Regions from separate parts of the Vibrio celticus genome, predicted to be linked through region 3. Evidence: predicted binding sites of a transcription regulator. Region 3 holds the regulator's gene; each other region holds the start of a gene.
The links. The regulator CRP, encoded in region 3, controls carbon source genes, mostly activating them, when cyclic AMP is high. The targets are predictions, from matches to a motif close to TGTGANNNNNNTCACA.

Region 1 (9,977 bases), on a different replicon from region 3:
CTGCAAGAGACTGTGCATCGTTGATCTGGCAATCCGCTAACCATTGCAGGTACATGTACAGATGAACGTTTTCTAGGTTCTCTTTGATGTACTTCTGTGTCGCAGGGCTGTCGAATGTACGGTACTTCTCAGGGAATACTGGCCATCCCCACATGCCAGAATCTTCTGCATGCAGTTCACCATGTAGAGCATCAAACGCCGCTTGATGCATCAGGCTATCGCCACCCTCTTCTACGAAGGCTAAGAACGCTTGTGCACGGTCGCTGTTTTTGTCTAGATGACGAGTCTTAAATTCTGCGAATAGCAGAGGCAAGATGCTCATCTTAAGCTCAGACACTTCGGTGTAGTTTACCCAGTGTGCTTCACGCGCTTTTTGTAGACGCTGTTGGAACTCTGCGCTGCCTACCGTTTGTTGTGCTTCTGCACTTAATGCGAATTCAGGTACTGAACTCACATCAATGTATAGGATGTTCAACCAACGACGTGACGACGGGCTGTATGGGCTCGCGCCTTCTGGATTCGCAGGGAACAATGAGTGAATTGGGTTTAGACCAACGAAGTCACCACCACGAGAAGCGATATCCGCAACAAGCTGTTTTAGGTCACCGAAATCACCAATACCCCAGTTGTGCTGAGTTCTTAGCGTGTAAAGTTGAACACTGGGTCCCCAAAGCTTTTTGCCTTGCTCGATTGGTGACTGCTTGAAACACGCTTTTGGCGTAATAATCAGTGTCATCTCGTAAGGCTTCTTACGGCGCTTACGGCTCACAATTAGCTTGTGATAACCCCATGCCAAATCACTTGGCAATGCAAACACTAAAGGGCCACCCTCGGCACGCTCGTCACGAACGACTTGAGATTGAAGATAGCCTTCAAGTACCTCTCCTTGCTCGGTTTCTAAGCGCCAGCTGAACTCACTTTCACGAGCACTTACACCTAGATTAAGCGCCACTTCTACTGGCTCACCGTCACGCAAGACAAGAACTGGGTCTAGTACATCTTTTTTGTGTTTTCTTTCTGCAGATTTAAGCAGTGCATCATCGCTGCTTGTATCGTAGCCCAACGAAGCCAATAGAGACGTAATCGTCTCTTCTGATACTTGTGCTTCATCGCCCCACGCACTAACGTAACTGTCGGCAATGTTTGCCATTTCTGCGACTTGTTTTAATACGGTTTGTTCTTTCATCGCTCTCTCCGAAAACGTTCTGACGCTTTCTATTTTGTAGGGTTGTTAATTTAATTTTTACTAATCAATTAGCTTGTGACAATCGGTTTGTAAGCAGCTTGTTGATAAACGAAACTTTTAAGCCTTTCGTTTGCTCACAAGCTAATTGAGCCAAGGCAGAAACTGCCTTGGCTACTTTGGAAGTATTAACGGTTAACCGCTTCAAGTTTCCAGATGTTGTTCACGTAGTCGCGGATAGAGCGGTCTGATGTGAACTTACCAACCAATGCTGTGTTAAGAATTGCTTTCTTAGCCCAACCTGCTTGGTCTTTGTATTGCGTGCCCATGTCTTCGTGCGCTTTCACGTAAGAGGCGAAGTCAGCAAGACATAGGTAAGGGTCACCACCGTCTAGCAGGCTATCAAACGTTGCACGTAGAAGACCTGGTTGACCTGGAGTGAACTCATCGCCAGTCAGTAGGTCTAGAGATGCTTTCAGTAGTGGGTCTGCATTGTAGTAGTCGTATGGGTTGTAGCCCTGAGCTTTCAGTGCTTGAACACCATCAACGTCTAGGCCGAAGATGTAGATGTTTTCATCACCCACTTCTTCACGAATCTCAACGTTTGCACCATCCATCGTACCGATAGTTAGCGCGCCGTTTAGAGCCATCTTCATGTTGCCCGTACCTGATGCTTCTTTACCAGCTAGTGAGATTTGTTGAGAAACATCTGCTGCAGGGATGATGATTTCAGCCATGCTTACACGGTAGTCAGGAATGAATACCACTTTCAGTTTGTTACCGATGCGAGGGTCGTTGTTGATCTTCTCTGCAATCTTGTTAACCGCGAAGATGATCTCTTTCGCTAGGTGGTAACCCGGTGCTGCTTTCGCTGCAAAGAAACATACGCGTGGCTCACACTCGAAACCTGGTTCGTTAAGAATACGGTGGTACAGAGATAGAATGTGTAGCAAATCTAGGTGCTGACGCTTGTATTCGTGAAGACGCTTGATTTGAACGTCAAAGATAGCGTTAGTATCTAGTTCGATACCCATGTTCTCTTGAACCCAATCAGCAAGACGCTGTTTGTTTTCTTTCTTAACAGCCATGAATTCTTTTTGGAATTTCGTGTCTGTTGCAAACTTAGCGATGCCTTCTAGCTGCTCAAGTTTTGCTGGCCACTCAGTGCCGATCTTACCTGTGATTAGCGTAGATAGACCTGGGTTACAGAACTTCAACCAACGACGTGGCGTGATGCCGTTCGTTACGTTAGTCAGTTTACCAGGGAAGATTTCGTTGAACTCAGGGAACAAGTCTTTCTTAACCAGTTGCGAGTGAAGCGCAGCTACACCGTTTACTTTGTAAGAACCAATCACACATAGGTTTGCCATGCGAACCATGCGGTGGAAACCTTCTTGGATGATAGAAAGCTTCGCTTGCTTCTCACCGTCACCAGGCCACATCTTGCGAACTTCTTGCATGAAGCGGTGGTTGATTTCAAAAATGATTTCCATGTGACGTGGAAGAAGACGGTTGATCAGTGATTCAGACCAAGTCTCTAGTGCTTCAGGAAGTAGTGTGTGGTTCGTGTATGCGAACGTATGAGCACTGATTTCCCATGCTTGATCCCAAGATAGACCTTTCTCGTCAATCAAGATGCGCATTAGCTCAGGAATCGCAATCGTTGGGTGCGTATCGTTAAGCTGAATCGTTTCTTGCTTAGGCAGATCTTCTAGAGAGAAGCCTGCTGCTTCGTGACGACGTAGAATATCGCGAACAGACGCTGCTGAGTGGAAGTACTGCTGCATTAGGCGCAGAGTCTTACCTTTCTCGTGGTTGTCGTTCGGGTAAAGAACTTTAGTGATGTTACCTGCATCGATTAGCGAGTGTTGCGCTTCGAAGTAATCACCGTTGTTAAAGCTTGCTAGTGAGAATGGTGCGATTGCCTGACATTCCCAAAGACGCAGCGGGTAAACCGTGTTTGACTCGTAACCTACGATAGGTAGATCCCAAGGCATCGCTTTTACTTCCATACCTGGAACCCAAGTACGAACTTCTTTACCGTCAACGAACTCAACGTCTACATGACCGTAAAAACCAATGTGTTGTGCTAGTTCTGGACGAGCTACTTCCCATGGGTAACCTTCAACACCACGCCATGCGTCAGGTGCTTCTTGTTGACGACCGTCTTGGAAAGATTGTTTGAATAGACCGTACTCGTAGTGAAGACCGTAGCCTACTGTTGGGTATTCTTGAGCGGCACAAGAATCCATGAAACAAGCAGCAAGACGACCTAGACCACCATTACCTAGTGATGGGTCGCGTTCTTCTTCTAGAAGGTCAGTTAGGTTTTGACCTAGCTCTTCCATTGCATGAGTGATCTGTTCGTATAGACCCATGCTGATCAGGTTGTTACCTGTTAGACGACCAATCAAAAACTCTAGTGATAGGTAGTTAACGCTCTTAGCGTTCTTAATTTTTTCATCATTTTCAGTTTCTAGCAGGTCAAAAGTCGTTAGCTCTGCAAGAGCACGACCCATTGCTAGATACCATGAACGGCTGTCTGCTGTTTCAACGGTTGTTGCGTAGGTTGCAGATAAATGTTTCTTAACACTCTCTTGGAAAGACACTTTATCGAAAGTTTTTTGCTGAGTTGGTTTCATTTCAGAAATCTCGCTTTTAATAGTTCTAATTCATCTGTGACATATCGTGCATGGTCACCATAAACTAAACATCCTCCCGCTAATGCAACTGACTAGGAGTAGATGGGAGGGCGTAGGGGGCGTACCGACTTAGGGTTAGTGATCTGACTCTCATGTTCTGACTGCGAACAAAAACTTGGAGTGACTAAGATCACAAGCTCCCGTTCGATAACTTAACTTCAATTGATGTGACTTTTATTTAACCAGATTAAAGTCATTGTTAAATCTGATATTCAGATCACGAAAATAATTTCCAACTCTCATCTTTTGCATAGATTTCCGTGTAGGGATGAACGAAGTCACATTCACAAATCAACCCGCAACGTGAGCAAAGTCTCAAATAAAGGGCGTAGACACCCAAAAACATGCAGGAGTGCAAGGTTTCTGAGGAGGATCGTAGTCGGTAACGTTTTGCTTCACGTAATATGAGTAAAGACTTAAGTAATTAGGCTCATGTCATTGGAGTGCACTCAACGATAGATTGGGATATTCCAGAACATAGCCACGGAATAGGTGTAAAACTTCGATATGTGGATCCCTTCGAAACTGACTCGTCCCGGCCGCTTACATAATGCAATCCTACGACCTAGGGTTCTCGATCTGCTTCACAATGCAGATTGCTATAAGCTTGTGTTGTTCCGCTCTCCAGCGGGCTACGGCAAAACCACCATGGCTGCACAATGGTTGGTAGATAAACCTAATGTGGGTTGGTACAGCATTGATGATAGCGACAATGATGCCTTCCGCTTTATCAACTACCTACTTCAATCACTTAATAAAGCGACTCAAAATGCCTGTCCGAATGCCCAAAAATTGGCAGAAAAGCGACAGTTTTCATCGCTGCATTCTTTATTAAGTGAAGTATTTTCCGAGATGTCGGAATTCCATCACGAGTGCTTTCTGGTGTTGGATGACTATCACTTGGTCAACAATGACGACATCCACGAAGCCATGCGCTTCTTCCTCAAACACATGCCCGATAACCTAACGTTGGTTGTCACCAGTCGTGGTACGCCACCACTTGGTACAGCAAACCTGCGCGTTCGTGACTTAATGATCGAATTAGGTAATGACTCGTTGGCGTTTGATACCGAAGAAACCACACGCTTTTTCAACCAACGCGTAGCCGACGGCATTGATGACACCACGGCAGACAGTATTTGTAGTTATGTAGAAGGTTGGCCTTCTGCACTGCAACTTATCGCGCTACAAGCACAACACCAAAAACGCACTCTTGCACAGTCCGCAGAGTCATTCTCTCACTTTAACCACGCCCATCTTTGGGACTACTTGGTTGAAGAGGTTTTCGACTTGCTAGACAAAGAAACCCGACAGTTCTTGATGCAATGTTCCGTGCTTGATCACTTCAACGATGAGCTTGTGTGTGCACTTACACAGCGTGAAGATGCGTTAGGTATGATCGAATCACTCAACCGTTTTGGTTTGTTCATCTACCCGCTTGAAGGTGAAAAGAACTGGTATCGCTTCCATAACTTGTTTGGTGAATTCCTCGCACATGAGCGCCAAGCTCGAATTCCTCAGCAGGAAGCTGAACTGCATCGAAGTGCTGCAAAAGCGTGGATCAAGCAAAACACACCACACCAAGCACTACGTCACGCACAGCGCGCTGAAGATCCAGAACTGATCATTCAAATCCTGACTGAGCACGGTTGGCCGATGTTCAACCAAGGTGAGCTTTCGTCATTAGAAATGGCGATCAAGCAGCTAACCACAGATCAACTATACAGTGAACCTAAGCTTTCGATGCTACGCGCGTGGCTTGCACAAAGTCAGCACCGTTATGACCAAGTGGGTACTTTGTTGGAAGAGGCAGAGACTCAATATCAAGCTCGAAACATTGAACTCGATACTCAGCAGCAAGGTCAATACAACGCCTTGCGCGCCCAAGTTGCCATCAACAGCAATGAACCTGAAAAAGCGTTAGAACTGGCTGAGCTTTCGTTGAGCCAACTGAACACCACTGTTTATCGTAGCCGTATTGTTGCAACCTCGGTTGTTGGCGAAGTGAATCACGTAATGGGTAACCTCAGTCGTGCGCTACCGATGATGCAACAAACAGAAAAACTGGCACGTCAGTATCAGGTTTACCATCAGGCTCTGTGGGCGATTCTGCAACAAAGCGAAATCTTGATTGCTCAAGGTTATGTTCAAGCTGCATTTGAGCTACAAGACAGTGCATTCAAATTGATTGAAGAGCACCAGCTTCAATACGTGCCGCTGCATGAATTCTTGCTGCGTGTTCGCGCTCAGATCTTCTGGTGTTGGAACCGACTAGATGAAGCGGAAGAGTGTTGCTACAAAGGCTTAGATATCCTTGGTCACCACTCTCCGAGTAAACACCTACACAGCTATTCTATGTTGGCTCGTATTTCATTGAGCCGCGGCGAGATAGATAAAGCGTCGAAGTTTATTGACCAGATTCAGCACCTATTGCGTCAATCGACTTACCACGTAGATTGGACGGCAAATGCTTCTCTTTCTTTGATTCTGTTCTGGCAAGTAAAAGGCGATAAAGAAGCTATCCGTGATTGGCTGAGTGTGGCTGTTCGACCTGAATCGGCAAGCAACCACTTCTGCCAACTTCAGTGGCGAAACATCGTTCGTGCACACATCATCCTTGAGCAATACGAAGAAGCCGAAGAAGCGCTGACCTTCCTTAAGAGTGAAGCCCAGCGTTCGCACCTGATTACAGACACCAACCGCAACTTGATCGTTGAAGCCGTGTTACGTACACAAATTAACGATGAAGACAGCGCACGAGTACTGCTTGAAGAAGCGCTTCATATGACTAACCAAACTGGTATGGTCGGTAACTTCTTAGTCGATGGCGGTACTATCGGGCATATCCTAGATAAGTTGAGCAACAAGCCTGGCTTAGGTGATTTAGAACGTCACCGCGCACAACAAATCATGAAGGATATCTCAACTACGCAACGCAGTCGCTCGGTTCATTTCGATGAAGACTTTGTTGAGAACTTGGTTAATCACCCGAATATTCCTGAGCTGGTGCGCACTAGCCCACTCACCCAGCGTGAATGGCAAGTACTTGGTCTGATCTATTCAGGATTCAGTAATGAGCAGATCGCTCAAGAACTCGATGTAGCGGGTACCACAATCAAGACTCACATCCGTAACCTTTACCAAAAGCTCAACATTGCTAACCGTAAAGAAGCAATCAGCACAGCGGAGAACTTGCTGCAGTTGATGGGGTACTAAAACGGATTCAAGATTGATTCGAGATTGATTCGAGAAAAGTTTAAGCTAGTCACCAATGGTGGCTGGCTTTTTTTTCATCTGAAGTTAGAGCTTAAAAATGTAGGAACTGGAAAAGAAAAAAGACAATCACCAAACGACAGGCAAAAAAATAGCCAACCGCAATAATCGCGATTGGCTCTATATATTTGTGAACAAATCATAAGTTCACTAACAACGTCAGTTGGCTAGGTGACCCTCGGCTTAAGAAGGGTCAATGGATATAATGCAGTTAGCGTGCCAACTTTTATTCAACGTTTTATAAGCCCTGCATCGCATAAAAACCATGAATTCGTCATGCGAATTGCAAAGTGCATTTGCATAATGCAACCAAGATGCAATATCGATAAGAAATCAGTTTCATCGCTGCTCTTAATGACAAATCACTAAGTGGTTGTTATCTAAATGTTAGGCAAATATTCACTTCAACTTATTGCGTTACAATTAATAGAGTAATAAAAGCCTTTCCCCAAAAGCATATTCATACTTTTTTTACACTAAAGTTTGTATACTGCACAAAATCATCCTCAACTCTATGAAGCAATGAATTACTTAAGTACTTTTTTCAAAGGCATGGCAATGGGCGCAGCAGACGTTGTTCCTGGCGTGTCAGGCGGAACCATCGCATTCATCACTGGTATCTACGATACGCTGCTAGAAAGCATTCGCAGAATTAACCCTAGCGTACTTGGCTTATGGAAACGCGAAGGCTTCAAAGCCGCGTTTAACCACATCAATGGTTTCTTCTTGATTTCACTGTTCGCAGGCGTATTCACCAGCATTGCGACATTTGCAAAACTGATTTCTTGGTTATTGGTCACCCACCCCGTTCCACTGTGGTCTTTCTTCTTCGGCCTGATCTTGGTCTCGGTTTTCCATATTCTTAAGCAAGTAGAGAAACGCGATATGATTCGCTTCGTGTTTTTGCTGCTTGGCGTTGCTTTCGCTTATAGCATTACCGTGCTTAAACCGCTGCAAATGGAACCAACCAGCATCAACGTATTGATTGCGGGTGCGATTGCTATCTGCGCGATGATTTTACCCGGTATTTCAGGCAGCTTTATTCTGCTCCTGATTGGCATGTATGGCCCCGTGCTTGGCGCCGTTAAATCATTTCAAGTCGATGTACTTGCGCTATTCCTTGCGGGCTGTGTGATCGGACTGCTGACTTTCTCACATGTACTGTCTTGGCTATTGCGTTCATTCCGCGACTTCACATTGGTATTCTTAACCGGTTTGATGATCGGTACGCTGCCTAAGATCTGGCCTTGGAAAGAGACCATCAGCTGGCGCACAAACTCAAAAGGTGAACAAGTTCCTCTGATTCAAGAAAACCTATCACCGTTTGATTTTGAAGCGGTAACCTCTCAGCCTTCTCAGTTGGTCATGGCGATTGTGATGATGTTTGCTGCGATTGCATTGGTTTTAGGCCTGGAGAAGTTCGCAGAGCGTAACGCTGACTAATCATTCAACGTATTTCTGGAACATGTTCAGAATGGATAGAACTTAGAAATACTAAGCTCACATATCTATTAAACAGACAAAAGCGAAGCCAATGGCTTCGCTTTTTTAGTTCTACCATACGCACAAAATTGCTTTTTGATACAAGCACGTATTGAGGGGTGTGATAACATCGCCGCTCTTATAAAATTAGATGAGAACACGACATGCACTCTGCATTAAAGGTTGCTGCTGTTGGGATCGCTCTCGTGGCAGGCTTTTATGGGCCGCAAGCAATTCAGCAGTTTAAATCAGCGATGGAGCACTCAACTGCCGACGTCAACTTGGATGATTACTGCATGCTTTCAACCACATCGTGTGAGCAGGAATCCATTTCAATGTCGCTTGACCGAGAAACCGCGCAACCTCTTCTACCCACAAAGATAAAGGTAGTTTGGGAAGGTGCTGCATCTGAGACACTGATGTTATCGCTCACAGGTTTAGAAATGGAAATGGGATCAGCGCGTTTTCAATTAAAGAGCATTGGCAACAATACCTATGAAGGTGATGTGATTTTACCTGTATGTACTTTAGATAAAATGACATGGATCGGTGAACTCACTGATGGTGTCGATACTGTAAACCCTGCAATAAGGATGGCAAGATGAGTAGAAATTGGTCGTTAGCATTGGTTGTCGCTTTTGTACTTGGCTTTGGTGTCAAAAGCTACCTTGATGGGCAAAACGAAGCTCAAGAACAGCACGCTGCAAAGCAAGAATTCTCGGCAACAACGCTTTTTGGAAAAGACAACCAACCAATAAAACTCTTTGACGAAACCGACGACAGAATTCGTATCGTTTACTTCGGTTTCACACGCTGCCCAGATGTGTGCCCCACTTCTCTAGCGATGTTAGCCGGAGCACTTAACCAAGTTTCTGATGAAGCAAAAGCCAATATTCGCCCGATGTTTGTTTCTCTCGATCCTGAACGTGATGCCGCTGAAGCCTCGTATGAATACGCGCAATACTTCCACCCGATGATGGAAGGACTAAGTGGTCCATTGGATGTCACAACGACTCTGGCTCATAACTACGGCGTTATTTTCAGAAAGACCAAGCTTGAAGGTTCAGAGTTGGAATACACCCTAGACCACAGCTCATATTTTTATTTTTTAAAGCCCGACGGTACCTTGATTACCAAAGTACCGCACACGTTGACGCCAGCGCCAATTGTTGAGGCTATCAACAAGCTGACGCAGTAAAACGTAAAAACAAAGAACTTACTCAATAAAGTTCAAAAAAGTCAGGTCCCAGACCAAAAACATAAAAATTAAGGACAACAACATGAAGTTAAAAGCACTTGCTCTAGCAGGCTTATTGCTCACCCCTTTTGCTCAGGCT
Region 2 (9,977 bases), on a different replicon from region 3:
CGGTTTCGATGTTTGCTCGCTTATACCTTGGGATTGTGACTGGGATGTCGGCAACGATATTTTTGTTCTTGAACCTTGGTGAGGGGCACATGCGACGCACCGAGATCGAAACCTTCCTCAATGATGGCATCTACTTTGCGGAGCAGTATGTTCGTCAACACAATCAAGAAAACTCACTCTATAAAGAGCTCGATAGAACAGGCTACCAACAATTTTATATCTTCAATTTGCGCCTGTTGGAGAATTGGTCGGGCGAGGCGCCTTGCCAACAATGTGAGTTATACACAACCTTAAACGGTGTGCCGATATATCTAAGTGATGACAACCTCTATTCGGCCGTGTTTCAGCTACCAAACTCTAAATTCAGTTTTGGGTTCAGTGAGGTAGGGGACTTTTTCTCTCCTGACATTGAATGGTACGAAGACTCAGAACGACACTTTTTGTTAGGGCTGTTGTTGGCTGTGATTGTGGCGATTGGAGCAAGTGTTTACTTACCTGTGAGGCGTTTTCAAGAAAGAATAGAGTTGCTCGTCGAGAAGCAGAAACAGTTTGGTAAGGGCAAGCTTAGTACTCGATCTGACATGGACGATATCCATCCTGTTTCTGATTTGGCCAGCAGTTTTAACTTCATGGCTGAAGAGATCGAAAGCAAAGTAAAACAAAGTCATATTTTCGCTCAAGCTATCCCACACGAAGTACGAACTCCGCTAAGTCGTATTCAACTGGCGACCGATATCCTAAGAAGGGGAGCCCCCGATAATCATCAGGTTCTTTTCGATGACATTGATACCTACATTGAGGATATCAACGAGCTCACGTCAGAAATCATCATGCTGTCGAAGTTGAATGTCATGGATAACTCTTTCTTTGAGCTCGTTAAAATGACCTCCGATCTTCGTGACTATTGCCTAGACCGAATTCGTTACTCGAAACTAGACAATGCCACCTTTGAATCTAAGGTACAGCTAGAGTGCAAGATTAAGTGTGACTGTTCAATGGCGCGCTTGGTGTTCGATAACGTTCTTAAGAATGCGGGTAATTACACGAAAGACAAAGTGTGGATGACGTTAGATGAGAACTCAGAAAACTGGCTGGTGGTGATTGAAGATAATGGTTCTGGAATACCCGAAAATAAGCGTGATGAGGTATTCCTTCCGTTCTCTCGACTAGACTCAAGCAGAACGTCGACCACAGGTGGATTGGGGTTAGGCCTCGCGATTGCTCTATCGGCGGCTAAAAAGCTTTCTTGGGATATTAAAATCGACGACAGCAACCATGGTGGTGCCAAGTTCAGTATCGTGATTCCTAAGATCGCATAAACTGTAGCTTTAAGAGCTCTTCTGGCTCGTCAAATAACAAAGCCACGGACTAATACCGTGGCTTTTTCATATTCCGATTTACAAGCTAGTGACTTCTTAGTACTACTGCTTAGAGCTTAGAGCTTAGAGCTTAGAGCTTAGAGCTTAGAGCGATGAAGGCCATAAATAGCGTGGTCAACGATGCGACCATTCAAGTTCTCGTTACGCGTGATGATGCCTTCTAACGTGAAATGTAAGCGCTCACAAACCTTGCGGCTGCTTTGGTTACCGGTTGCGGCTGATATCTCGACCTTTTCCATATCTAACTCATTGAAAGCAATATCAATCAGCTTCTGGACAACGCGCGTCACAATCCCCTTTCCTTGGTATGTCTCAGATAACCAATAACCTATCGTCACCTTTTGCTTATCATGGTCAATGGTATTGAAACTGCAGTTACCGACGACCTTGTCTTGATACACGATCGCACAAGTCATGCTTTTCCCTTCCGCATAATCGTGTAGCGAGCGTTGGATGAAGATCCTAAAGTCTTGCTCGGTTTTACAATGTGGCGGCCACGCGAGCCATTGGCTTAGGTACTCATTCTGGCTTTGTGAGATTTCCGCGTAGTGAGAAGCGAAGCTTTCTTCAACCAATGCGATGGAGAGTTCGTTGTCGATAACCGTTTTAAACATGTCTTTCCTTTTTTATGGCTGCTTAATTTAAGCGAATCTTAGTCGGCAGGCTATAATGTCGCATGATTTTTAATATGCAACCACTTGTAGCACGGATTTTTCGTGATACGTTAGATCTATCACGAAACTCATTAAACCTTACAATAGTTGTGTATATAATCATTAGCTATGCATTAGTATTAGCGGCCTAAATATATAAAAACTATAAAAATGCTAGGCTTAAATAATGAATCAACATTGCCAGGACGTGACCGTGGACCTAAGGAAGGCTCTATTCGGTATTGCTAAGGCGCTTGATAACGTCGGTTTCGAAAGTAAAAATCATGGACAGAGAGTGGGCTACATCGCGTATCGATGTGCTCTGAGTGTGGGGTGGGAAGAAGAGCAAGCGCAGCTCGCGTTTTCGTTAGGCTTGATTCACGACTGTGGTGTCTCGCAAATTGATGAACAGCTCAGTTTAACGTCTGGGTTTGTACCTGACTCAAGCTATCACCATTGTCAAAAGGGCTACCAAATATTAAAAGAGTGCCCAGTTCTTTCTATATTCGCTAAGCCGGTTCTTTATCACCATACTCCGTGGTCTGAGCTAAAGGCTATTCATATCAGCGAGTTAGAAAAAGAGTTAGCAGCTATCGTGATGCTTGCTGATAGAGTGGATTATCTATACGGCATAACTTCTTCTGATCGTTATGGAAACCTAACACCCGATGGTAAAGCGAGCATCATTGAACGTTTGACTGAACAAGCCGATGAGATGTTCGAAACCAACCTTGTTCAACACATGTGTGAGTTGGTCGATCTAGATGATTTCTGGTTTTCTATGGAGATCCCATACATCGAGAACATGAGGGATAATTTTGAGCCTGTGCCATTCTTCTCTCAACAGATGTCGTTGGATGAAACAGTGGCCTTTGCCGAATTTATTGCCAACGTCGTTGATACCAAAAGTTCGTTTACCTTTAAGCACTCTTTGAAGGTTGGGCAGCTTTCAGAATACCTCGCCAAACAGCTGGGTTATTCATACACCACTCAGCGTAAACTCTATCTGGCTGGGTTGGTTCATGATATCGGTAAACTGCAAACCCCTAATGACATTCTGCATAAGCCGGATTTACTTACTGAAGAAGAGTATTGCTGTATTAAACGCCATGCAACGGACACTCGATTCGCATTGCAGGAGTTGTTCAGTTCACCTCAGGTTTGTCAGTGGGCATCTAATCACCATGAAAGGTTAGATGGTTCGGGTTACCCAATGGGCAAAACGGCTGAAGAGTTGGATCAACCCAGTCGAATTGTTGCTGTAGTGGATGTGTTTCAAGCGCTAACTCAGTCTCGCCCTTATCGTGCAGGTATGACATTAGAAGAAACACTCGCTATTTTGACGGACCACGTTGATAACTTTAAGTTGGATCGAGAAGTGTTTGAGTGCCTTAATAAACACGCGCAATATTGCTTTGAATTATCGACAGATAAAAGAATGTACGCGTTTTAACGCCACTGAATGCTTTCGAGGTGTGATGCCTTAACTCATATTCGATGAGGAATGACCAAGCACCAGAAACAGAAAAGCGATAGCCGAGGCTATCGCTTTCTTCATGGGGGCTTATCAGGATCTTTATATCGAGATTAGTAGCGTTTTAAGATCTCGATGATCGCTTGCTCAGTTTCCGCTGCGATGATGGCATCAATGTCATCATCATTTTGGAACAACTCTGATAGCGCCATAATCGTATGGATGTGGCTATCTGAGTCCATCGCCGCCAGAGTAATCAAAAGGTAAACGTCACCGTTGTCTTCTGACTCTAAATCAACACCCTTTTTGAATACCGTTACTTGCAGTGATGCTTCGTTCACACCATCTTCAGGGCGAGCATGAGGCATCGCAATCTTTGGTGCTAGAACATAGTACGCGCCAATGTCCTTGTGTTTTTGCTTGATAGCTTCAACATAGCTTGCTTCGATTTTGTTGCTCGCTAGCAGTGTTGAACAAGTCACATCAATCGCAGCATCAACCGTTAGGTTTTCTTCAGAGTTGATGATAACGCCTTGGTTACCAATTAAATCGAATAAGCTCATGAAACAATCCACCCTAGGATAAGACCAACAACACCGAAGTCGAAGTCAGCAAATGTTGTCGCTTCAAGACCAAGGCCACCCAGTACTGGAAGCAGTAGCATTGGTAGGAAAGAGATACATAGACCTTGCGTGAATGAACCTAGAATTGCACCACGTAGACCGCCTGTTGCATTACCGTAAACGCCTGCTGCACCACCTACGAAGAAGTGTGGAACGACGCCAGCTACAATGATTGTCCAGCCAAGCGCGCCTTGAACTGCCATTGCTAGTAGGCCAGCAGCGAAAGAACAAAGGAAACCGATAAGTACCGCGTTTGGTGCTACAGGGAATACCATAGGGCAGTCTAGAGCAGGTTTTGCGCCCGGTACTAGCTTGTCAGAGATACCTTTGAATGCAGGAACGATTTCAGCAATCAGCATCTTCACACCTTGCAGTACGATGTAAACCCCACCGGCAAACACAAGAGACTGCATGAAGGTGAATACTACCCAGTTCTGACCGTTTGATACTGTTTCAACAAAGTCACCGCCAGCAACAATTGAAGCAAACATAAAGAAGATAGCCATTGTTGTTGCTACTGCAACAGGCGTATCACGCAAGAACATTAGGCTCTTAGGTACGTTGATGTCTTCTGTTGATTTTGAAGTGTCACCAAACTTGCTGCCAATGTAACCCGATACTAAGTATGAGAACGTTGAGAAGTGACCCATCGCCAACTGATCAGTACCCATCACTTTCTCTGTGTATTTTTGAGCAAGTGCAGGCATGATAACCATCAGTGAACCCACAATGATCGAGCCGATTGCAACTAAAGCAGTGCCTTCGATGTTAGCTGTAGACAGGATTACCGCTACCAGCATAGACATGAACATTGTGTGGTGACCCGTTAAGAAAATATATTTTAAAGGTGTTAAACGAGCCAATAAAATATTCACAACGAATGCGAAAAACATAATTAGAGCCATTTCATAACCGAATGCTTCTTGTGCTAATGCAACAATTGCTTCGTTATTTGGAATAACACCACTTACGCCGAATGCTTCAGTAAATACAACTGAGAAGTTATTTAGTGCGCCAACAAGAGCACCAGCACCAAAACCTAAAATTAGGAAACCCATTACGGTTTTAATTGTGCCTTTTAGAATGGTAGAAACATCTGCTTTTTGTGCAACTAGGCCAATAAAAGCAATTAAACCTACCATGATCGCCGGCTCTTTTAATAAGCCGAGCATGAACTCGAAAAAGTTTTGCATAAATTTGACCTTACATGAAAGTTTTTAGTTGTTCTTCAATTGATGCTTTATCAAAAATATTTTTAAGGCTGATGATGTTCTCTTTACCAGCGTCTTTTAGTTGGTTTGCAACGTCGGTTGCTGCAACCCAAATATCCGCATTGCTTGATGCTGCAGATGATAGATCTTCGTGATCAACTTCTGCTTCGAAACCGATTTTTTTAGCGACTTCTTTTACTGCCATTTCCATCATTAGAGAAGTACCAAGGCCGTTACCGCAAACTACAAGAATCTTTTTCATAATATTTGTCTCAATTGGATTTTAGGGGTTGAGAAACTTCGTTCTCTTATTGTGTGAGAGCATAGTAATGGAAATATTCAGATTTCAATAAGATCTCCATCACAAAGCTAAAATGAGATTGTGACGGAGATCTCGTTAATTTGTAGTAAAGATCCAGAGTGAGACTTTGATCAAATTTAACTTTTCACTCGAATATGCAACGTATTTTATTGAGAAAGGCGGGCTTAATTAATTTTTATATCAGAATATAAATCTATAGAGGCTTTATTGTAGAAAATAGAGAATTAATCGTATCGACCGTAGTCAGTAAGCATTTTCTTAAGCATGCTATTAACGTCTTTGGTCTTTTTATTTCTTTTAGTCAGTTGGCTAAGAGAGGTTGGTTTTGGTGAGGCAATATTTTCACTGTCGACTTCTTCAGTTTTATCTTTCATTTTCTGTACGGCAGGCAATAACATTCTAATTTCTTCGTTATTGGCATTGGTCAGTACGACAATATTTTCAGATTCAACTTGGGTTATGGTTAATATCCCGTGTTTAACCGATTCAACCTTTTCACCAATCATAATTGATTCAGGCGCAACAGAGCGATCGGTGAGTTGACCTGTACGTAATTTCGCCGCACTAATAGCGCGGATATTTCCGGTATTTTCAAACGCGACAATAACAGTATAGGTATTATAATATTCAACTACTGTCACATAGCCGTGTCTATTTGTTTTGAATCTAGCTCCATTGTTCATGTCGTGCGGAGCTTCCATTTTCTTCACGTGTTTCCTCTCTTAGTCTCGATGGCTGTTATATCTAATCAGCTCTATTGGTATTTTATAGATAATTATTTGGTGAGATCACACAAAGTATATACGCATCTAAACTTAAGATGAATATTGAAGTCTCGGGAAATGAGGCAGAGCACAGAAAAGTAGTAAGAATCACACAGAATTAACCGAGTGATTACGCTCACACACTTAAAGACTTAACATTACAAATTCAACTCCCTACAGATTGTTTACAGTTTTGAAGCACGAAAATGACGACAAACAATACATTTTGCTTAATCCTTGACCGCGCGATCGTTTGCGTCAAAAAATGTGATGAAAGTCTCACTTAACTGTTTATACTTCTCTTCCGGTTTTAAGCCGGTGCTTAGCCAATACAAGCCGTCACATGGATATGTGAATGACCCCACGGACCGGACCAGCTACGTTCCACTGCTTGTATAAGGTGATTTTTTACATGAACAACTCGTTGTTACATTCGCTAACCCTGTTAGCTCCTTCATCGCGTAGCGTTTTGCTTGCGGTTCTTTGTCCTGTTCCTTTGATGTCATTTGCTTGGCTCATGTTCACTCTTTAAGGATTACTAGGACACATTATGAATATTCTATTTGGTTTTGTCGGTGTTCTTGCACTGATTGCTTGCGCGTACCTGCTATCTGAAAGTCGTTCTTCAATTAACTGGAAAACGGTCTCTCGTGCACTATTACTTCAAATCGGATTTGCAGCCTTAGTATTGTATTTCCCATGGGGACAATTGGCGCTAACAAGCCTAAGTAATGGTGTTTCTAGCCTGCTTGGTTTTGCAGACGTTGGTATCGCATTCCTTTTCGGTGACCTTGCTACTGAAGGCTTCATTTTCGCGGTTCGCGTGCTTCCAATCATTATCTTCTTCAGTGCTTTGATTTCTGCGCTTTATTACTTAGGCGTCATGCAAAAAGTGATTCAAATCTTGGGCGGAGCGGTGCAAAAACTGCTGGGTACAAGTAAAGCTGAATCTCTGGTTGCTACAGGTAATATCTTCCTTTCTCAGGGTGAGTCTCCTCTTCTAATTCGTCCCTTTTTAAAGTCTATGACTCGTTCGGAACTGTTTGCTGTAATGGCAGGTGGTATGGCGTCGGTAGCGGGTAGTGTACTTGGTGGTTATGCTGGCCTTGGTGTTGAGCTTAAATACCTTATCGCTGCAAGCTTTATGGCGGCTCCGGGCAGTCTGTTAATGGCGAAGATCATCGTTCCTGAGCGCAGCACACCAAGTGATTACGACCATATCGAACTAGATAAAGCTGACCAAAGCAACGTGATTGATGCATTGGCAAGCGGCGCGATGAACGGTATGAAGGTTGCGGTAGCGGTTGGTACTATGTTGGTTGCCTTCGTGAGTGTGATTGCGATGGTCAACACTGGCCTAGAAAGCCTAGGTGAAACGTTCGGTTTTGCGGGTATTACGCTGCAAGCTATCTTCGGTTACCTGTTCTCGCCTCTTGCATGGCTAATCGGTATCCCAAGTGATGAAGTATTGATGGCAGGTTCTTACATCGGTCAGAAGATCGTTATGAACGAGTTTGTTGCTTTCATCGACTTCGTTGAGAACAAAGCGCTACTATCTGAACACAGCCAAGTAATCGTGACTTTTGCTCTGTGTGGCTTTGCTAACATTGGTTCTATCGCGATTCAGTTAGGTTCAATCGGTGTTATGGCACCAGAGCGCCGTGCTGAAGTTGCAAACTTAGGTTTGAAGGCTGTAGCTGCTGGTACGCTAGCAAACCTAATGAGTGCATGCTTAGCGGGTATTTTCATCCTGCTTTAAGCTAGATTCAGTTAAAGCGGACACTTTGCTTACGGAGTTAACGTAAGAAGGGTGTCCGCTTTTTTGTGCCTGCTAATCAAGCGAACTTAGGTTTTCGTTGTCGAGTGCCATTTGCCTGTCGTGACTAAAAGCTCACTCGGAAGAGTAATAGAGCCAGTTCCTTTTATCCGATATACTTGAATATCATCAGGTTGCGATTAATAACATTCTGTTTCGATTGAGAATATTCGGTTTCGACTAAGCATATCCGCTTTCGACTAAAAACAATGGCAACCAAGCTCAAATTAATCAAGGGTCTCTCCATGAACATTCGCGTTCTCATCGGTCTTATTGTTACCTTCATTGGCTTGTTTGCGACGGTTTACCTAATTGCCGGCGGCGCTCAGTTTCCTATCTACCAGTGGCCAAAAGAGGCTTATCTCGGTTTGGTGTTCAGTGTCGTGTGGGGGGCTGGTGTCGCAGCGTCTGTAGCGTATTTCTTCTCGGCATTGGTGTTTGTCACTGTCGCCGTGGTTTGCTATGCGATCGGTTATAAAATCGGTGGGCTCTTTTCTTCAAGTTCTAAAGCTTAATCTTATCAAGGTGTGCTGATGTTCATTGAAGTAGGGCTGATTTGAATGCACTGGCTCGATCGTTGGAAGGTGTATCGCTATCATCGAAAACAGACTAACCGCTCGAATGGCGACAAGGCTAAAGCTTTAGGTTGGACTAGTGAAGAGAGTCAATTGTGTCGCTTTGAAGTGATCGCTCGTGCGGCGGACTTCGAAAAGAAGCGTGTTTTAGATTTGGGTTGTGGCTATGGCGAGTTGTTTGAACTACTCGACAGCATCTATCGTATTCAATCTTACACCGGCGTTGACCAACATGCAGGCTTTCTAAAAAAGGCTAGGCAGAACTACACAGAAGATCGTTGTCAGTTTTTGTCGGGTGACATGAGTAAAATGAGCCTTGAGGTGCACGACATTGTTATCGCTAGTGGTTCACTGAACTACATCTCTCGTGATCCTGACTATCTGACAAACATGATTACTCGTATGTTTGAGTTGGCGAATCAGACGGTGATTTTTAATCTTCTCAATTCAAGCCAATATCCTTCACGTAATACCTTGATGAGTTATCACCCTCAAGGTGTCTATCGTTTCTGTAAAACGCTCTGCGATGATGTCTCTTTAATAGAGGGCTACGCAGAAGGGGATTTCACGATAGTGATGAACAAAGTCTGCCCCTGAACTTAAACCTAAGACTAAGCTTGAGTGAAGTGATTGTTTGGTAAGAGTTAAAAAGCCGCAGACCTTGAAAGGTATGCGGCTTTTTGGGTTCTATGACCAACCTAGGCTAGGTATGCTGCTAGTTCTTCGGTGGTTGGTTTTTAATAAGTCCGTAAGGGATGTTAGTAAATACCTTAGGGTTGCCTTCATAGGTCGGCGCTTCATTCACTTGCTGCCAATCGAGTAGCATGATTGCTAGCACATTGCGGTGTTCACCGTACTCAAGATCAAAATCACCAGTGATAGAAGGGATCATGCCTTGTTTCTCATCGATAGAAGCTTGAATCGCGAGTCGAGTTTTCTCTAGAACTGGGTCATCTTCTAAACCTGCCAGCAAGAAGGTCAATCCAACCTCAGCAATCACATCTTCTTTCGCACGCAACAGAATCGTATCGATGTTTTCTCTGAAGTAATCGTAGATCCATTGATGATCTTGCTCGCTCACTTGATGCTGATAGTACTCGGAATCGCCAAAGATGACGTGTGTCATGCCGTAGAGTTTGTTGCCAAATTGCTGACTTGAA
Region 3 (9,977 bases):
ACATGTGCTCGTCGCCTGTATGTGCCTGTTGGCGAGAAGGGTGATCTGCTACTCGATAAGCTGGTCGCAGCGACGCAAAAGATTCGTGTCGATCAGCCATTCGCTGAACCAGCACCCTTTATGGGGCCGCAAATCTCTGAAGCTGCGGCTAAGTTCATTCTGGACGCGCAAGCGAATCTACAATCGTTAGGCGGTGTCAGCCTAGTAGAAGCAAAAGCGGGTCAAGCGGCGTTTGTTTCTCCGGGTATTATCGATGCAACCAACATTGCTGAACTGCCGGATGAAGAGTACTTCGGTCCATTGCTACAAGTTGTTCGTTACCAGTCACTAGAGCAAGCGGTTGAGCTAGCTAACGACACTCGTTTTGGTTTATCTGCTGGCTTAGTATCAACAGATGATTCTGAATGGGAATACTTCGTTGACCATATCCGTGCGGGTATTGTTAACCGTAACCGTCAGCTAACAGGCGCAAGTGGTGATGCACCATTTGGTGGTCCGGGTGCTTCAGGCAACCTACGCCCAAGTGCTTACTATGCGGCGGACTACTGTGCTTATCCTATGGCTTCAATGGAAGGCGGTGAAACTCAACTTCCAGCAACGTTTAGCCCAGGTATTGAGCTTTAATTTAGGCTAATGAGTCTTAGGCTCATGCGTTAAGCTTGAAAGAGGGAGGTGGTGTTATCACTTCCCTTTTCCACCACGTCCGACACCTAGATTGGGCGGTAGATAATAATAGAACAAGTATGTCACAGGCTGATGGCTGCTGACTCTGTGTCTCAGCTTCTCCCTCTCTAATCCAAATTACTAGCTTGCTAGAACCTCTGACAAGGAGTCACCATGACGCCCGATCTACTCTTTAAATCACTATGGGACGATTACATTCACAGGCTGTGTCCATCGGCTGAGAAAGTGCATCACTTGCTGAAAGAAGATGAAGCGCTGATCAACGACCATATTGCACTGCGTACTTTTAATGTTGCCCCTCTCGGTATTGAAACACTAGCTAAGCCTTTCCTGGAACTGGGTTACAAGGCGTGTGGCGACTACCTGTTTGAGAGCAAGAAGCTAGTGGCTAAACACTACGAGCACCCAGACCCGAAGCAGCCAAAAGTGTTCATTAGTGAATTGAAGGTAGAAGAGTGTTCAAGTGACTTGCAACAGATCGTTGCGAAGTTGGTTGAGCAAGTCGACGCAACCAAACTTCAAGGTCATGAGTTCTTGTTTGGCGGTCGTCTATGGGGTTTGAGCTTCGCTGATTTCCAAGTGCTTGCAAAAGAGAGTGAATACGCGTCTTGGCTAGCAGCTCATGGATACGGTGCAAACCACTTTACGGTGAGTGTGAATCAGCTAAATAACTTCGATGAAGTACAGGCGGTGAATGACTACTTGAGCGAGTCGGGCTTCACGATCAATGCATCTGGCGGTCAGGTTAAAGGCTCTCCAGAGGTCTTATTAGAGCAATCATCAACAATGGCAGACAAAGTCCCAGTTTCATTTGTTGAAGGCAATGAGATGATTCCTGGGGGCTTCTATGAGTTCGCTAAGCGTTATGCGATGGCCAACGGTGAGCTTTACACCGGTTTTGTTGCAGCATCAGCTGACAAAATCTTTGAGAGCACCAACGGTTAAAGAAAGATACGAGCACGGATTTTGTCCTAGAGATTCGAGTACGCTTCGCTTCGAGACAGTTTGTGCTTGGAAGCTGTAGGTGTTCTATTCGCATCACGTATCTGCTCTATAGATCTTAAGAAAACAAAAAAGCCACCAAACTCGCATTTGGTGGCTTTCAAATTTTTGGCTCAGTTAATCGAGATTAACGAGTGCCGTATACCACGATAGTTTTACCGTGTGCAGAAATTAGGTTCTGCTCTTCTAGCATCTTCAAGATACGACCAACTGTCTCACGAGAACAACCAACGATCTGGCCAATCTCTTGACGAGTGATCTTGATTTGCATGCCATCAGGGTGAGTCATTGCATCTGGCTGTTTCGCTAGGTTTAGTAGCGTTTGAGCGATACGACCTGTTACGTCAAGGAACGCTAAGTCACCAACCTTTTGGCTAGTTACTTGTAGACGGTTTGCCATTTGCGCTGAAAGGCGCATTAGGATATCTGGGTTCACTTGGATAAGTTGACGGAATTTCTTGAAAGAAATCTCAGCTACTTCACAAGGAGATTTAGCACGAACCCAAGCTGTACGCTCTTGGTCTTCTTCGAACAAGCCAAGCTCACCGATGAAGTCGCCTTGGTTTAGGTAAGAAAGAATCATTTCCTTACCTTCTTCGTCTTTGATAAGAACTGCCACAGAACCTTTAACGATGTAGTACAAGGTTTCTGCCTTTTCACCAGCATGAATCAAAGTACTTTTTGAAGGGTACTTATGAATATGACAGTGTGAAAGGAACCACTCTAATGTTGGATCGGTTTGAGGTTTACCTAGAACCATAATATCTCACTTCCTCTGCAGGGTATGCTTGCCGCTTTCCGTATTTTAGCTAAGCCTGGATTGACTTGTAGGATAAGAGCACTCGTTGAGTGCTGCAAGCTATCTTGTGTTTCGTTTAAGAATAGTATCCTTTTTCAGGTACTATTTCTTGATTTTAATCGTGACCAAGCTACGATTTTTTACGCAAAATTGTGCACATGATCACGGTATGAAAAGTAATCAACCAGAATGTCGTTTTGTTAACCTATTTTTCCGGTTTCGATGAGTTGTTGCAGGATTGGCCTCACAATGAGCTCCATAGCAAAACTCATCTTGCCGCCTGGCACCACTAGCGTGTTATGACGAGACATAAACGAGCCATCAATCATAGCCAGAAGGTAGGGGAAATCGACGTTTTTGATGCCACGCAAACGTATAACTACGAAGCTTTCGTCTAAACTTGGAATCCCTTTGGCGTTGAGTGGGTTCGATGTATCTACGGTTGGAACACGCTGAAAGTTGATGTGAGTTCGCGAAAATTGTGGGGTAATGTAGTTAAGGTAATCATCCATCGAACGAACAATGGAGTCCATTACGGCTTCGCGTGAATGGCCACGATCGCGGGTGTCACGAACGAATTTTTGAATCCACTCTAGGTTTACGATAGGTACCATGCCGATCAGCAAATCGACGTGTTGAGAAACGTTAATGTCGCCATCAACCACACCACCGTGCAGGCCTTCGTAAAACATCACATCGGAATTTTCAGGGATCTCCTGCCATGGCGTAAAGGTGCCCGGCATTTGATTGTAAGGCACGGCTTCATCGAAGGTGTGCAGGTAGCTTCGTACTTTACCTGTACCTTCGTTACCGTATTTACGGAAGAACTCTTCTAGCGCACCAAAGTCGTTGGCTTGTGGACCAAAGTAGCTGATGTGCTTACCTTGCTCGCGCGCTTTACGGATCTCGACATCCATCTCTGGGCGAGTGAAGCGATGGAAACTATCCCCTTCAACCCAAGCTGCCTTCACGTCCATCATATTGAACATTTTACGGAAGGCTTCTGAGGTGGTGGTGGTGCCGGCTCCAGATGAACCCGTCACCGCAATAATTGGATGTTTAGCGGACATGACAACCCTTGTCTTTTGAGTAACTTACTTGTTAGCAATCGTTTACCACTATAACACGGCTCCTTTATGAGCGCAGCTTAGAAGCGTTTTGTGACTTGAATATCAACGGTTTCATGGAGCTCAGAAAACACGATGCTGACTTCTCCTGAAGCTAATTGATGTTTCACTTGGTCAATCTTGTTTTGCAGTGAAACCTCTACGTCGCCGTAGTCTGTGCCTTCACGCAGCACGAACTCTTTGATGAGGTTTTCCAGTGTCTCTGGCGCAATGTCTTGCCATGGGATGATCATAAATACTTCTCTCTTTTATGTTCATAGATATGTTTATTGATGTAGAAATACGTGTGCTTAGTAATGTTTTGCTTCTATTTACTAAGGCTCGGTCATTATGCCGAATCTTGGATACTTTCATAGTAGGCAGGCAAGGCTTCTTCTAACCAAAACCTTGGTTTGAGTGTGCTACCAGTAATAAACCCAACATGGCCGCCTTTTTGAAACAGTCGATAATCGATGTTATCGGGCAGAACGAATTTTGGGATCACATCATCGGTCATGAAAGGGTCGTCTTTGGCATGAATGATCTGAGTCGGCAGTTTGATCTTATTGAGCTTAGGCAGTGCAGAACATTGCGCATAATAATCTTGGGCATTTTTGAAGCCGTGCAGAGGCGCAGTGATTCGCTCATCAAACTCATACAGTTTGGTGATGTTCTTGATGGCTTCAGCGGTGATGCCAAGTTTTTCCTGTAGCAGGTTAACCTTTTTTAGCGCATTCGATTTTAGAGAGTTGAGCAGGTACTTCTTATAGAGTTTGGAGAAACCACGCTCAATGCGACTAGAGCAACACGCTAAGTCAAAAGGAGCAGATACGATTGTCGCCGCCGACAGTAATGGGTCGTCTGCGTACTCAGCCAAATAGTTCGCCAGCATGTTTCCACCTAAAGATATGCCAACCGCAACCTTAGGGTTATTCGGAAACTGGGCGTGCAAGTGTCTTAGAAAAAAGCGCGCATCTTCGACTTCACCTGAATGGTAAGCGCGAGCCAGGCGATTGGGTTTTCCACTGCAGCCTCTGAAGTGCATCATCACGGACAACCAACCATCTTTAGCAAACGCATTCATTAATCCATTGGCATAAGGGCTCTCAAAGCTACCTTCTAAACCGTGGAATAGAACGAATATCGGCTTGCTACTGCGATCATTCTTATTTGAGGTGTCACCGTCTGGTGATTCGCTCCAAGCAAGATCAAGAAAGTCACCATCGGGTGTTTCTAAGGTTTGCCAGTGAGGATGAAACAGCGCCTGCTTTCGAATAAACCGTGGCACTAAGGTTTGTAAGTGCGGATTAGAGAGACCAGCGGCTGCGGTAAATATTGTCATAAAAACGATCCATGCTTCTTTTACGGGTTTTGATAACGTGTTGAGCTTGTAACGAAACGCCCACGTTTTTATTTGAGCTTGGTTGATTCTCGGTATAAGCGCAAGGCTTTCACTTATATGAGATACAAAAACAGGCCATGGTTAACTGCTTGAATAATATCAAGGTTAAGCTTGGGTCTTGATGGAATAAAATGGAAAGAGAACGAGCTAGGGCTGTGGTGCTGGTTCAGAAAAAGCGTCGTAGAGGTTTTCTGCCCCTAATAAACGACAGTACTGAAAAGCGAGCGGTGATTGCTGATTAGCGTACAGTTGTAGGGAGTTAATACAGTCGACCAGATCGGACTGTTGTTGCTTTTCAAGCTGTAACTCAAACTGCAAGGCTTCACGGTATAGCGAGTCGACAATGTGTGCTTTGAGATGTTTACGTAGCTCTCGATAACTATGAAGCAAGGTTTCAGAGCGGCTCAAGCACTGTTGAACCTTGTGCCACTCTTCTTCAGCGAAAGACAATTGCTGCTCATCAAGCCATTTGAGAAGCAGCAGTAGATTGACGTTGCCGTGGAACTGGTTTTGCAAAGCTAGGCACGCATCCTTTACACCGCGCACACTGTAATACTGAAGGCTAAATTGCCATAGTCGTTCCAGTGTTAGTGATATTGGGGCGTGCTCTGGGCTCATAAGCTATCCATATTCTGTTCCATCTGCTCAAGATCTTCTTGAGTGGACATCCAATCCATTTCAACTTCTTCTAGCTGTGACTTACTGCTCGCTTGGAGAGCGAGTACTTTATTCAGTTTAGCCTTATTTTCAGCTTCATACAGTGATGTGTCGGATAATTCTTGCTCAGCTTCTTCAAGAGCCTGCGTTAATGTATCCATCTGCTTTTCAAATTGAGTGAGCTTTTTACGAAGTGGTGCCGTCAGTTTACGGAACTCGGCTTCTTTTCGTTTCTGCTCTTTTTTCGCTGCTGCACTGTTGGCGCCGTCTTTGGCTGGTGCCAATGCTTGTGCTTCTTTGCGCTCAACTTTCTGTTGTTCGGTTAGCCACTTGTAGTAATCGCTTAAGTCACCATCAAACGGTGCTACTTGGCGGTCGTGTACAAGGTATAAATCATCGGTAGTCGCACGCAGTAGGTAACGGTCGTGCGATACGATAACCATTGCACCTTCAAACGTCTGCAGGGCAAAAGTCAGCGCTTGACGCATGTCGAGATCCAAGTGGTTGGTTGGTTCATCGAGTAGCAACAGGTTTGGTTTTTGCCATACCAGTAGCGCTAATACTAAACGCGCTTTTTCACCACCAGAGAAGGGTGCCACTTTATCGAGCGCTTTTTCACCTTGGAAACCGAAGCTACCTAGGTAATCACGCAGTTGTTGCTCGGTGTGCTTAGGGGCAATCTGCATCATGTGTTGCAGCGGTGTTTCTTCAGGGTGCAGCGTCTCTAATTGGTGCTGTGCAAAGTAACCAATCTTAACGCCTTGCGAATAGCTCAGCTCACCACCTTGCTGTTTCAGTTCGCCAGAAAGCAGTTTAATCAGTGTTGATTTACCAGCACCATTTCGACCAAGTAGACCAATACGGCTGCCCGGCACTAGGTTCAAGCGAATCTTCTCTAGAATCAGATTGTCATCGTAACCGGCAGAGACCTCGTCCATCATCATGATTGGGTTTGGTAGTGCGTCTGGTTCTCTAAACTCAAAGCTGAATGGGTTATCAAACTGAGCAGGCAGCACTTGTTCCATTTTCTCCAACGCTTTAATACGGCTTTGCGCTTGGCGAGCCTTTGATGCTTTGTAACGGAAACGGTCAATGTAGCTTTGCATGTGAGACATCTGTTTCTGCTGCTTTTGGTACATCGCTTGTTGCAGAATCAGTTTTTGCGCTCGTTGGGTTTCGAACGATGAATAGTTACCCGTGTACTCATTGAGCTGCTGGTTTTCAACGTGCACGATGCGGTTGACGATAGGGTCTAAGAAGTCTCTATCGTGCGAGATAAGCACTAGTGTGCCAGGGTAGCTTTGTAACCAACGTTCTAGCCACATTACTGCGTCTAGATCCAAGTGGTTGGTAGGTTCATCGAGTAGCAGTAGGTCACTGCGACACAGTAGGGCTTGCGCTAGGTTTAAACGCATACGCCAACCACCCGAGAACTGAGTCAGGTTCCATGTCATTTGTTCTTGGCTAAAGCCTAGGCCGTCCAGTAACTCGGCAGCACGTGCCTTGATGCTGTAACCACCAATGGTTTCAATCTTGCCGTGGATCTCTGCTACCAATGTGCCGTTGTCGGCTTGTTCAGCTTTCTCTAGTTGATCTTCAAGGCCACGGTATTCACGGTCGCCATCAATCACGTATTCAATTGCTGTTCTTTCTAATGCAGGTGTTTCTTGAGCAACCCAAGCCATTTCCCAATGGGCTGGTTTACTGAATGAGCCCGCATCAATAGACAGTTCGTCCTTAATTAAGGCGAACAGCGTAGATTTACCACAGCCGTTTTTACCAACCAAACCGATCTTGTCGCCAGGGTGAAAAGTCGCAGATGCTTGGTCGAGGAGTGGCTTACCGCCGCGTAGCAATTGAATATCAGAGAAAGTAATCATAATTGAAATAGCATAGAAATTAGAGGTGAACAGACGCCTGCATAGTAGGCTGAAACCAGATAAAAGTCGATCACAATGCAATTTGCGTTATGATGCCAATAACATATTAATAACTTTTGCTTAAATTCTTGTGGCCTTGCCACCGTTTAGCCCTCAAAGGAATGTTTCAAAGGAATGAGTAATACTCCCTCGACAGACAAAGTCGTGCCAAAGGTGTTGATCATCTACGCGCACCCAGAGCCGCAAACCTCTATTGCTAACCAGATGATGGTTAAGAAGGTAGAGTCGCTCGGTCATGTCAAAGTTCATGATCTCTACGCCATCTACCCAGACTTCTTTATCGATGTGCCTTATGAGCATGAATTGCTCCTTCAATACGATGTGATCGTGTTTCAACATCCTCTGTTTATGTATTCCTGCCCTTCACTGTTAAAAGAGTGGTTTGATCGCGTGTTAGGCAAGGGTTTTGCGTTTGGTGAGCAAAGTGCGCTTAAAGGCAAACACTGGCGCAGTGTGATTACTACCGGTGGTAAAGAAGAGGCGTTTGGTGCCGCAGGCTATAATAAATATCCATTACAAGAGATCTTGCAACCGTTTGAGCTCACCGCTTCTTTGTGTCAAATGAACTGGATATCCCCTTTGGTTTTACACTGGGCCCGAAATGTCACCGATATGACGCGTTACCAACACGCCGAAGCGTATCGAAACTGGTTGCGAGACCCGCTACAAGATATAGGAGCAGATGATGGCTCTGACTAATGATTTTCTACAAAGTAGCGTTATATTTTTAGCGGCTGCTGTGGTTGCGGTTCCTATCGCACAGCGCGCTGGTTTGGGTTCAGTCCTCGGTTACCTATTAGCAGGCGTGGCAATTGGCCCATGGGGGCTTGGTCTAATCAGTGATGTAGAGGCGATTCTGCACTTCTCCGAATTCGGGGTGGTACTGCTGCTCTTCCTGATTGGTCTCGAACTTAACCCGAAAAAACTGTGGCAGATGCGGGCGCCTATTCTCGGGTTGGGTGGCGCACAAGTGCTGATCACCACTCTGATTATTACCGCCATCGTGTGTATGTTTGGTTTAACTTGGCAAACGAGCTTAGTCATCGGTATGGGTTTAGCTTTGTCTTCGACCGCTATTGCCTTGCGTGTTATTGAAGAGCGAGAGCTTGGTGGCAAAGAAGCCGGGCAGTCAGGCTTTGCAGTACTACTTTTCCAAGATATCGCGGTTATTCCAATGTTGGCAATGTTGCCTTTGCTTGCGGGCAATACAGGTGGCAGTTGGGCAGACATGCTTTGGATGCTGGGTGGCGTGATTGGTCTGCTGGTCGGTGGCCACTTCTTGTTGAGACCACTGTTCCGATACGTAGTGATGAGTGGTGTGCGTGAGTTATTCACCGTCGCAGCGCTGTTACTTGTGATTGGTATTGCCGTGATCATGCAACAGATTGGCTTGTCGATGGCATTAGGTACCTTCCTAGCGGGCGTGCTTCTTGCTGAAAGTGAATATCGACACGAGCTTGAAATCGCGATTGACCCATTCAAAGGGTTGTTGCTCGGCTTGTTCTTCATCTCGGTTGGTATGGCGGTAAACCTAGGTTTATTGGCAGAAAGCCCATTCGCAATACTGATTGCTGTATTGGCCCTCGTGGTGTTGAAAGGCCTAGTGCTGTACGCGCTGGCTCGTATCTTTGGTACTCAAGCAAAAGCGCGTAGTCGAATGGCGATGATTCTCAGCCAAGGTGGTGAGTTTGCTTTCGTTATTTTTACCGCGGCGAGTGCGCAGGGCATCTTAAGTGGCGAACAGGTGTCGTTCTTACTGGTAGTAGTGAGCCTGTCTATGGTGACCACCCCACTAATGCTTAAGCTGCAAGATAAGTTCTTTGCTCGTCAACTGAACCAAATCAGCGAAAGTGCGATGTCTTCGGATGTGGTCGATCGTAGCCCTCGAGTGATCATTGCTGGCTTTGGTCGCTTCGGTCAGATCATTGGCCGCTTGATGTACGCAAATAAGATTCGTATTACCGTTCTTGAGAGTGATGCCAGCCAAATCCATATCCTTAGAAAGTTTGGCTACAAGGTATTTTACGGTGACTCAACTCACCTCGAGCTATTACGCGCAGCCGGTGCTGATAAAGCAGAGGCGATTGTGTTGTGTACTGACTCCCCTGATGAAATCATGAAAACCGTCGATTTATGTAAGCAGCACTTCCCACGCTTAAAGATCTTGGCGCGTGCACGAAGCCGTGTTGAAGCGTATCAACTACTTAACCACGGTGTGAGTAACTATTCGCGTGAAACCTTTCTTGGAGCATTGGATTTAGGTCGTCAAACATTGACTGAACTTGGCATGCATCCATATAAAGCGAAGCGAGCAGAAGCACACTTTAGAAAGTTGGATAATGGTATGCTGAAAGAGTTGCTGCCTCAGCATAACGAAGATGCCGAGT

Region 1: a site for CRP is predicted at 4,005-4,020, ahead of OCV19_RS23670 (glycogen/starch/alpha-glucan phosphorylase). Genes of this name have one in related genera too.
Region 2: a site for CRP is predicted at 6,693-6,708, ahead of OCV19_RS20880 (NupC/NupG family nucleoside CNT transporter). Genes of this name have one in related genera too.

What each region holds. Positions count from the first base shown of each region.
Region 1 covers NZ_AP025464.1:1,746,118-1,756,094, reverse strand. The annotation lists gene malQ (4-alpha-glucanotransferase) at 1-1,186, opposite strand, end outside; gene OCV19_RS23670 (glycogen/starch/alpha-glucan phosphorylase) at 1,372-3,825, opposite strand; gene malT (HTH-type transcriptional regulator MalT) at 4,393-7,101, shown strand; gene OCV19_RS23660 (DUF368 domain-containing protein) at 7,681-8,601, shown strand; gene OCV19_RS23655 (hypothetical protein) at 8,805-9,245, shown strand; gene OCV19_RS23650 (SCO family protein) at 9,242-9,838, shown strand; gene OCV19_RS23645 (copper chaperone PCu(A)C) at 9,921-9,977, shown strand, end outside.
Region 2 covers NZ_AP025464.1:1,098,251-1,108,227, reverse strand. The annotation lists gene OCV19_RS20915 (sensor histidine kinase) at 1-1,319, shown strand, start outside; gene OCV19_RS20910 (GNAT family N-acetyltransferase) at 1,457-1,993, opposite strand; gene OCV19_RS20905 (HD-GYP domain-containing protein) at 2,220-3,485, shown strand; gene OCV19_RS20900 (PTS sugar transporter subunit IIA) at 3,620-4,069, opposite strand; gene OCV19_RS20895 (PTS ascorbate transporter subunit IIC) at 4,066-5,322, opposite strand; gene OCV19_RS20890 (PTS sugar transporter subunit IIB) at 5,333-5,602, opposite strand; gene OCV19_RS20885 (hypothetical protein) at 5,887-6,363, opposite strand; gene OCV19_RS20880 (NupC/NupG family nucleoside CNT transporter) at 6,977-8,185, shown strand; gene OCV19_RS20875 (hypothetical protein) at 8,488-8,757, shown strand; gene OCV19_RS20870 (class I SAM-dependent methyltransferase) at 8,803-9,414, shown strand; gene OCV19_RS20865 (DUF3541 domain-containing protein) at 9,533-9,977, opposite strand, start outside.
Region 3 covers NZ_AP025463.1:298,899-308,875, forward strand. The annotation lists gene astD (succinylglutamate-semialdehyde dehydrogenase) at 1-624, shown strand, start outside; gene OCV19_RS01340 (DUF1338 domain-containing protein) at 838-1,629, shown strand; gene crp (cAMP-activated global transcriptional regulator CRP) at 1,814-2,446, opposite strand; gene OCV19_RS01350 (phosphoribulokinase) at 2,686-3,555, opposite strand; gene OCV19_RS01355 (YheU family protein) at 3,633-3,845, opposite strand; gene OCV19_RS01360 (hydrolase) at 3,941-4,933, opposite strand; gene OCV19_RS01365 (TIGR02444 family protein) at 5,141-5,611, opposite strand; gene OCV19_RS01370 (ABC transporter ATP-binding protein) at 5,608-7,530, opposite strand; gene kefG (glutathione-regulated potassium-efflux system ancillary protein KefG) at 7,705-8,289, shown strand; gene kefB (glutathione-regulated potassium-efflux system protein KefB) at 8,276-9,977, shown strand, end outside.